Regions from separate parts of the Bradyrhizobium sp. JR4.1 genome, predicted to be linked through region 1. Evidence: predicted binding sites of a transcription regulator. Region 1 holds the regulator's gene; the other holds the start of a gene.
What was found. The regulator LexA, encoded in region 1, represses DNA repair genes until DNA is damaged. The targets are predictions, from matches to a motif close to TGTTCNNNNTGTGTTCNG.
Positions count from the first base shown of each region.

Region 1 (4,148 bases):
AGCCTGGGAATCATCGTGCTGGGCTTGTTGCGGACGCCGCTGCGCTGGTCCGGCGCCCTGGTGCTGCTGGCAGCGATCCTCTGGGGACTGTCGGCGCGGCAGCCCGACATCCTGATCGCCGGGGATGGCGCGAGCGTCGCGGTGCGGGGCAAGGACGGATATCTGCACCTGATCAGGACCAGCAAGGACAGCTTTCTGCTCAAGGAATGGCTCGCTGCCGACGCCGATCCGCGCGATGCCGGCAGAGCCTCGCTGGCTGATGGCGTGTCCTGTGACGAATCCGGCTGCGTGACGCCACTGATCGACGGGAGGCTGGTCGCGCTGGCACTGCGGGTCGACGCTCTCGCCGACGATTGCAGTCGGGCCGCGCTGGTGGTGACGACGCGTCCCGCGCCGCCCGATTGCGCGGCGATGGTGGTCGATCGGCAGCGGCTCGCCAGCCAGAGCGCACTGGCGCTGACGCAGCGTGGTGACGGATTTGTGGTTCAGGCGGTGAGGGCGAGAGGCACGAGCCGCCCCTGGTTGCCGGCCGGCGCCGGCGAGGGTGATTTCGACGGCAGCCTTGCGCCGAAGGCGACCGCGCCCCGCATCAAGGACGCAACGCCGGCGGAGACCGACTTGCAGGCCGACGATTGATCTGATGGTGCGGAGCAACGCAGCGGGTCGGTGCGTCCGCTCGGATTCGCTGGCGCAAACCACACCATCTCGCCGGCCACGGCGCCGGCGATGGCAATTCAATCCTGACCTCCGACCTCGTAGCCGGAGGGCGGCTGTTTCAGCCGATCGGCAGGTGCGTGACGGTCGGCTGCCTGTCGGCGATGATCTGCGCCTTGTGCTCGCGCTCGATGACCGACTGGGTCACAGGCAGTTGCAGCACGGTCGCGCGCTGGCCTTCGACGAGCTGCGTCACCAGCACAAATTTGCCGTCGGGGAATTCGATCGCGTCATGATGGCGGTCGGGAACGTGCGGATCGATCTTGCCGAACTTGCCCACGCGGGAATTGATGGTCCGCGTCCAGATCCAGCGATTGTCGTAGCGGACGTCGTCTGCGAAGGCGAGCTCCGTTCCCGGCAGCAGGCAGACGGCAACAGACGGATCGGCTGCGGAGGCGAAGCCGCGCGTCGAGGTGCCGCGGAAATTTGTCGAGACGATCGTCTCGCCGACTTCGGCGGGGCGCGACGCGACGGCATGCAGGCTGTAGTCACACATCGGGTGCTCCTCATGCTGGGATAGCAACCCGCGTCTCTTATCGAGGCGCAGGCCTCTATCAGAGTTGAAGCACGAAAGCTCTGCTCGGTTGTGGGCAAATCTGCGGCTGGTTTCCGCAAGCCGCGATCACATTATCTTTCCCGAATTCAATAGGAACAAAGCGAGTTGCGATGCATTCGGGAGGCGCATGCGCGAATCTTGCCGGCTGGTGCAACGACCTCGATCGCTGGTCGCTGTTTCCTCGCACACCCGAGCCGCGAAGCGGTGCTGTTTCGGTGCTGCTTCGTGGGCGTCGCGAGGAGCCAGCGCCGGAGGAGGGGCCGGATAGTCTGTGCAGAACCAGAAAGACTATCCAGCCGGAGCGGACGATGATCCGCTCCAATCTCTGACCGGCGATGCCGATCGGAAGCGCGCGAGGCGCCAACTTCTCCAGGTATCAAGTACGTCCGGTATCAGTACTTCCGGTAAAGCCCGATCAGCTTGCCCTGAATCTTCACCCGATTGGGCGGCAGGATGCGGACCTCATATGCAGCGTTGGCGGGCTCGAGCGCGATCGAGGCGCCGCGACGGCGGAAGCGCTTCAGCGTCGCTTCCTCGTCGTCGATCAGCGCCACCACGATGTCGCCGGTATCGGCGCTCTCGTTGCGCTGAATCAGCGCCATGTCGCCGTCAAGGATGCCGGCATCAACCATGGAATCACCGCGCACTTCCAGCGCGTAATGTTCGCCCGAGCCGAGCATGTCGGGCGGTACGCTGATGGTGTGGCTGCGTGTCTGCAACGCCTCGATCGGCGTGCCGGCCGCGATGCGGCCCATCACCGGTACCGCCACGGGGCGTTCGCCCTCGTCCGCGGGCAGGCTGGAGCCCGCACGCACCTTGCCGAGATTGCCCTCGATGACGCTCGGGGTGAAGCCGCGGCGGCTGCCGGCGGCTGCCTGGAGCTCCGGCAGCTTGATGACTTCAATCGCACGGGCGCGGTTGGGCAGGCGTCGGATGAAGCCACGCTCCTCGAGCGCCGTGATCAGGCGATGGATGCCCGACTTCGAGCGCAGATCGAGCGCATCCTTCATCTCGTCGAAGGAGGGCGGCACGCCGCTTTCCTTCAGACGTTCACTGATGAACCGCAGAAGCTCGTATTGTTTGCGCGTTAACATCTCGACCAAAGTCCCCCGGTTGATGTCGTCCGATTCCGAGACGCAGAATTCGGCAATAAGCCGCTACATGCTCGAAACAAATCATGAACGGACACTATATGTTCGATACATGTTCCGCAACTGCTTAATTTACCGTGAACAGAGCAAACTCCGCGGAACGCGCGTTGCGGGGGTGCTCAGACGGGGAGCCGCAACACTTCGCAAGCTGTGCCGGCTTCGGCCTTCGGCGCGAATGGTGCGCGCACGAGAAGTACCTGTGCTGCAGCGAGATTCGCAAGCAGCGAAGAGTCCTGATGGTTGACGGGAAGAACGACGCGTGTGCCATCGTCACGCTCCTCCAGATGCGCGCGCAGATAGTCCTCGCGCTGGTCGTTGGCGCCGACGCCGCGGCCGAGCACGGCGCGTTCGCGGCGATGGTGAATCACTGAACGGCCCGACAGGGCGCGAATCAGCGGCACCATGAACAGGAAAGCGCACACGTAGGACGATACGGGATTGCCCGGCAGGCCGATCACACCCATTGCGCCGAGGCGCCCATGCATCATCGGCTTGCCTGGCCGCATCGCGATCTTCCAGAACGCCATCGCGATGCCTTCGTCCCTCAGTGCCTGCTGGACCAGATCGTGGTCGCCGACTGATGCGCCGCCGGTCGTGATCAGGATGTCGGCGCCGCTCTCACGGGCGCGGCGGATGCCCGCGGTGGTCGCCTCCAGCGTGTCGGCGGCAATACCGAGGTCGATGGTCTCGGCGCCCTCGCTGCGGGCGAGCGCGTGCAGGGCGTAACCGTTGGAATAGACGATCTGGCCGTGGCCGGGCGTGGTGCCCGGCATCACCAGCTCGTCGCCGGTGGCGAGAATCGCGACCTTCGGACGCCTGAAAACGGCAAGGTGCGGATAATTCATTCCGGCGGCGAGCGCGAGGTCGCGCTCGGTGAGACGACTTCCCTTGCGCAGGAGCACGTCGCCCTCGCGGAAATCGACGCCGGCGGGGCGGATGTGCCGTCCGGCGATCGCGGCTTCCTTGATCGTGATCCGCTGGCCGGCGGCGACCGTGTCCTCCTGGATCACGACGGCGTCCGCGCCACCGGGAACGACCGCGCCGGTGAAGATCCGTACGGCCTCGCCGGCGCCGATCGTCCCGGCGAACGGTCGGCCCGCCGCGACTTCGCCGATGACGGTCAGCTCCGAATCGATCGTCGCGGCATCGGCCGCGCGCACCGCGTAGCCGTCCATCGCCGACATCGCCTGCGGCGGCTGCGTGCGCCGCGCCGCGACGTCACGCGCGAGCACGCGATGGTAGGCCTCGTCGAGGGAGATCATTTCTTCCGGCAGCGGCTCTGCACCCGCCAGCACCGCGGCAAGCGCGTCGGAAACCGGCATCAAGGCCACGGCGAAAACTCCTGCTCGGCACGTTCGGGCGAATGTTCCGCACGTCTTCTAGCCGAGCGCGGGCGCAGAGGCAAAAACGGCTGAGCGGGCACAGTCATCCCGCCGCTTCACATTGTTCCGGAAGGCAGGATCAAGCGCGTCGCGGCATGATCCGAAGAACCTGACAAATCGGCAGGAGAGTGGTCATGGAAGCGACGAAAATCACGGCAAGGAAAATCACGGCAAGGCGAGAACGACGAGCGCCCTGGCCTGCATCGATCAGCTCCCTGCCTGCCCGGGAGTTACGTCGGGCGCCTTGGCTCCCTGGTCTTTGTCGGGCAGCGGATCGGCCTGGGATTTCAGGTCGGCGGCCTTGCTCACAAGCTTGGCGGAAAGGTCCGAATCTGAAGTTGTCCT
Region 1 is NZ_JBEPRY010000003.1:9,472-13,619, forward strand. Features, by position in the region: partial or broken gene ABIB90_RS08505 (ComEC/Rec2 family competence protein) at 1-636, shown strand, start outside; gene ABIB90_RS08510 (hypothetical protein) at 776-1,210, opposite strand; gene lexA (transcriptional repressor LexA) at 1,663-2,364, opposite strand; gene ABIB90_RS08520 (molybdopterin molybdotransferase MoeA) at 2,541-3,752, opposite strand; gene ABIB90_RS08525 (hypothetical protein) at 4,011-4,148, opposite strand, start outside.

Region 2 (4,148 bases), on a different contig from region 1:
CGTGCTTGCCGAGCAGGCGTTGTGCCGCCGCATGCATCGCATCGGCGTCGAGCCGGCGCGGCACGCGCCAGGCATGGCCGGCATCGAGCGCGAGATTGGCGCGGGTGTTGACGATGCGGTAGCGATAGTGGCGCTTGATGGCCGAGAAGCGCGCTTCGAAAGTCTCCGGCACGATATCGGCTTCGAGCACGGCGATGGGATGCGGGCGCAAATGCGCATTCAAGCCGTCGCGAAAACGGCCCTGCGGAAACTGCTTGTCGATATCGACATGCGCGACCTGGCCGCGCGCATGCACGCCGGCATCGGTGCGCCCGGCGCCGTGCACGCGCGCATCCGCGCCGGTCATCGCCTTCACGGCAGCCTCCAGCGCGCCTTGCACCGAGGGCAGCGTCTCCTGCACCTGCCAGCCGAAGAACGGCGCGCCGTCATATTCGATGATGAGCTTGTAGCGGGGCATCTTGTCCAGTTTCGCTGTCATCGCCCGGCTCGACCGGGCGATCCAGTACTCCGCAGCCTATCCGTTCGACCGAGAAGCCTCGGCGTACTGGATACCCCGCCTTCGCGGGGTATGACAGCGTCAGGTGAATTTGGCGCCGGACTTCAGCGGCACGCCACGCAGGAAGTCCGCGGCCTGCATGCGCGCCTTGCCTTCGCGCTGGAGCTCGATCAGGCGGATTGCGCCCTCGCCGCAGGCGATGGTGAGGTGATCGTCGAGCACCTCGCCCGGCGTACCCGAACCCTTCGCCAATTCACAGCGCAGGATTTTTACGCGCGCGTTCTCGCTCACGCCGGTGAGCTCGGCCCAGGCGCCGGGAAACGGCGACAGGCCGTGGATATGGCGCTGCACCTCGCGCGCGGGCCTGGTCCAGTCGATCCGCGCTTCGGCCTTGTCGATCTTGGCGGCGTAGGTGACGCCATCCTCGCTCTGCTGCTTGAGCTGAAGTCCGCCGCGGTCGAGCGCGGCCATGGCGCGCACCATCAGATCGGCACCGAGCCGGGCCAGACGATCGTGCAGATCGAGCGCGGTCATATTGTCCGTGATCGCGAGCCGTTCCGCCATGGCGACGTCGCCGGTGTCGAGGCCAACATCCATCTTCATCACCATCACGCCGCTCTCGGCATCGCCGGCCATGATCGCGCGGTTGATGGGAGCGGCACCGCGCCAGCGCGGCAGCAGCGAAGCGTGCAGATTGTAGCAGCCGAGCTTTGGCGCATCGAGGATCGCCTGCGGCAGGATCATGCCGTAGGCGACGACGACGGCCGCATCGGCGTCGAAGGCGCGAAATTCTTCCAGCGCCTCCGGCGTTTTCAAAGTCTTCGGCGTCAGCACGGGCACGCCGAGCTTTCGCGCGGCCTCTTCCACCGGGGTCGGCTGCAATTGCAGGCCGCGCCGGCCGCCGGGCTTCGGCGCGCGCGTATACACGGCCGCGATCTCGTGGCCATGCGCGACGAGCTCGAGCAGCGTCGGCACGGAGAAATCGGGCGTGCCCATGAAGATCAGGCGGAGTGGCATGACAAGAACTCGGTACGTTCCCTCCCCCCTTGTGGGGGAGGGTTAGGGAGAGGGGTGCCACACGACGCGCTCTCTCGGTTTGAGGTTTCGCGGCACGCACCTGATTCAGATGACGGAGAGACTTCCGTCTGGGCTATCCCTCTCCCCCGCCCTCCCCCACAAGGGGGGAGGGAGCGCAGGGGAGTGTGAGGCAGCACTAAACCTTACTCACTCGCCGCGCTTGGCGGCTTTCTCGAATTTCTTCAGCACGCGGTCGCGCTTGAGCTTTGACAGATAGTCGACGAACAGCACGCCATTGAGATGGTCGATCTCGTGCTGGATGCAGGTGGCGTAGAGGCCTTCGGCGTCCTCCTCATGCACCTTGCCGTCCAGATCGATGTAGCGCACCCGCACCTTCGCGGGACGCTCGACCTCCTCGTAATATTCGGGGATCGACAGGCAGCCTTCCTCGTAGACCGACAGGTCCTCGGAGGAGGCGATGATTTCCGGATTGATGAAGACGCGCGGCTCGGGCTTGGTCTCGCCGTCCTGGTCGGGCTTGGCGAGGTCCATGGTGATCAGCCGCAACGGCTGCGCGATCTGGATCGCCGCGAGCCCGATGCCGGGCGCGTCGTACATGGTCTCGAACATGTCGTCGGCAAGCTTGCGGATCTCCGGCGTGACCTTCTCGATCGGCTTGGAGACCAGACGCAGCTGCTTGTCGGGCAGGATGATGATTTCTCTGAGGGCCATGGCCGCGATTTAAGCCGGGCGCCGGACGCGGTCAATGCGGCCAGGAACCCCGTTAACCCTCCCCTAACCATAAAACTTCAGGTTTCGTTAACCACCAAAATTAGCAGGGCATTACCTCGAAATGTTCGCTATTCGTTCGTGCCACAGTGCGAATCGGCTAGAAGGGCAGGCATGAACGAGATCATTTTCACGGCTGGCGACTGGCCGGTGCGCACGGTGGACGCGCTGATCGGCTTCGGCGCGCTGGTCCTCATCCTGCTGGCGGTCATCGCCGTGGTGATTGCACGCTCGGGGCGGCGCGGCGCGGAACTCGCGATGGCCAACGCGATCCGCGCCGACGAACTCGAGGAGCGCATCAGCCAGATGCTGCATGCCCAGAGCGAGGCTTCGGGGCGGGTCGATGCCATGACCCAGACGCTGGCCGGCCGCCAGGCAGACATGGCACGCGCGGTCAACGAGCGGCTGGATTCGGTGACCCACCGGGTCGGTCAATCCATGGAGCACACCACCCGCAACACCATGGAGAGCCTGCGCGCGCTGCACGAGCGGCTCGGCATCATCGACAGCGCGCACAAGAACCTCACCGACCTCACCACGCAGGTGACGACCCTGCGCGACGTGCTCGCCAACAAGCAGTCGCGCGGCGCCTTCGGTCAGGCGCGAATGGAGGCGATCGTCCAGGACGGTCTGCCGAAGGGCGCCTACGAGTTCCAGTTCACGCTCTCGACCGGCAAGCGTCCGGACTGCGTCGTGTTCCTGCCCGACCAGCGGCCGCTCTGCATCGACGCGAAATTTCCGCTGGAAGCGATGACCGCGCTGCATGATGCGCGCACCGATGAGGAAAAGCGGATCGCCACGCAGCGGCTGCGCGGCGACGTGATGAAGCACGTCAGCGACATCGCCGAAAAATATCTCGTCGCCGGCGAGACCCAGGAAATGGCGCTGATGTTCGTGCCGTCGGAATCGGTCTACGCCGAAATTCACGACGGTTTCGACGACGTGATCCAGAAGGCGTATCGCGCCCGCGTCGTGCTGGTGTCGCCGTCGCTCTTGATGCTCGCGATCCAGGTGATGCAGCAGATCATGAAGGACGCGCGCATGCGCGATGCCGCCGACCAGATCCAGACCGAGGTGATCAAGCTCGGCGACGATCTCGGCCGCCTGCGCGAGCGCGTGCTGAAATTGCAGAAACACTTTGCCGACGCCAACGAAGACGTCCGCCAGATCCTGATCTCCGCCGACAAGATCGAGAAGCGCGCCGGGCGCATCGAAGAGCTCGATTTCAGCAAGACCGATGCGCCCGAAGCCCCGCATCTCGTGGCCACCGGCGCTGCCGAACTGTTCCCGAGGAAGCTCCAGGCTGGGGAGTGATTCTACGCTGAGATGCGGTAACCTGCCGCCTCAATCTCGCTGTCGTCGCCCGGCTTGACCGGCCGACCCAGTATCCCAGAGGCGGCAGATGGGCGCTCGCTGCTACTACGTCTACATTCTCGCCAGCAAGATGGGTGGCACGCTTTATATTGGCGTAACGAACGATCTCATCCGCCGGGTGGCAGAGCACAAGTTGAAACTGATCGAGAGCTTCACGAAAGACTACGATGTCGTGAAGCTCGTTTACTTCGAGCAGTTCGACGACCCCGAGAATGCGATCGAACGGGAGAAGCGGCTGAAGAAGTGGAAGCGCGATTGGAAGATCGCGTTGATCGAGAAAGACAATCCGGATTGGAACGATCTCTATTCGGGGATTGCTGGCCCCCCATAATGCCGGCCTCTGGAATACTGGGTCGCCGGGTCAAGCCGGGCGACGACACCTCCTCTTTGGCCGGCAGGAGCGACACCTCACTTGTGGCGGCCAGAATCTGCTAACACCCACCCATGACCGCACCCGACGCGACCTCCCCCG
Region 2 is NZ_JBEPRY010000001.1:312,357-316,504, forward strand. Features, by position in the region: gene truA (tRNA pseudouridine(38-40) synthase TruA) at 1-457, opposite strand, end outside; gene fmt (methionyl-tRNA formyltransferase) at 578-1,513, opposite strand; gene def (peptide deformylase) at 1,721-2,245, opposite strand; gene ABIB90_RS01625 (DNA recombination protein RmuC) at 2,417-3,616, shown strand; gene ABIB90_RS01630 (GIY-YIG nuclease family protein) at 3,705-4,007, shown strand; gene ABIB90_RS01635 (AmpG family muropeptide MFS transporter) at 4,121-4,148, shown strand, end outside.
Region 2: a site for LexA is predicted at 2,368-2,385, ahead of ABIB90_RS01625 (DNA recombination protein RmuC). Genes of this name have one in related genera too.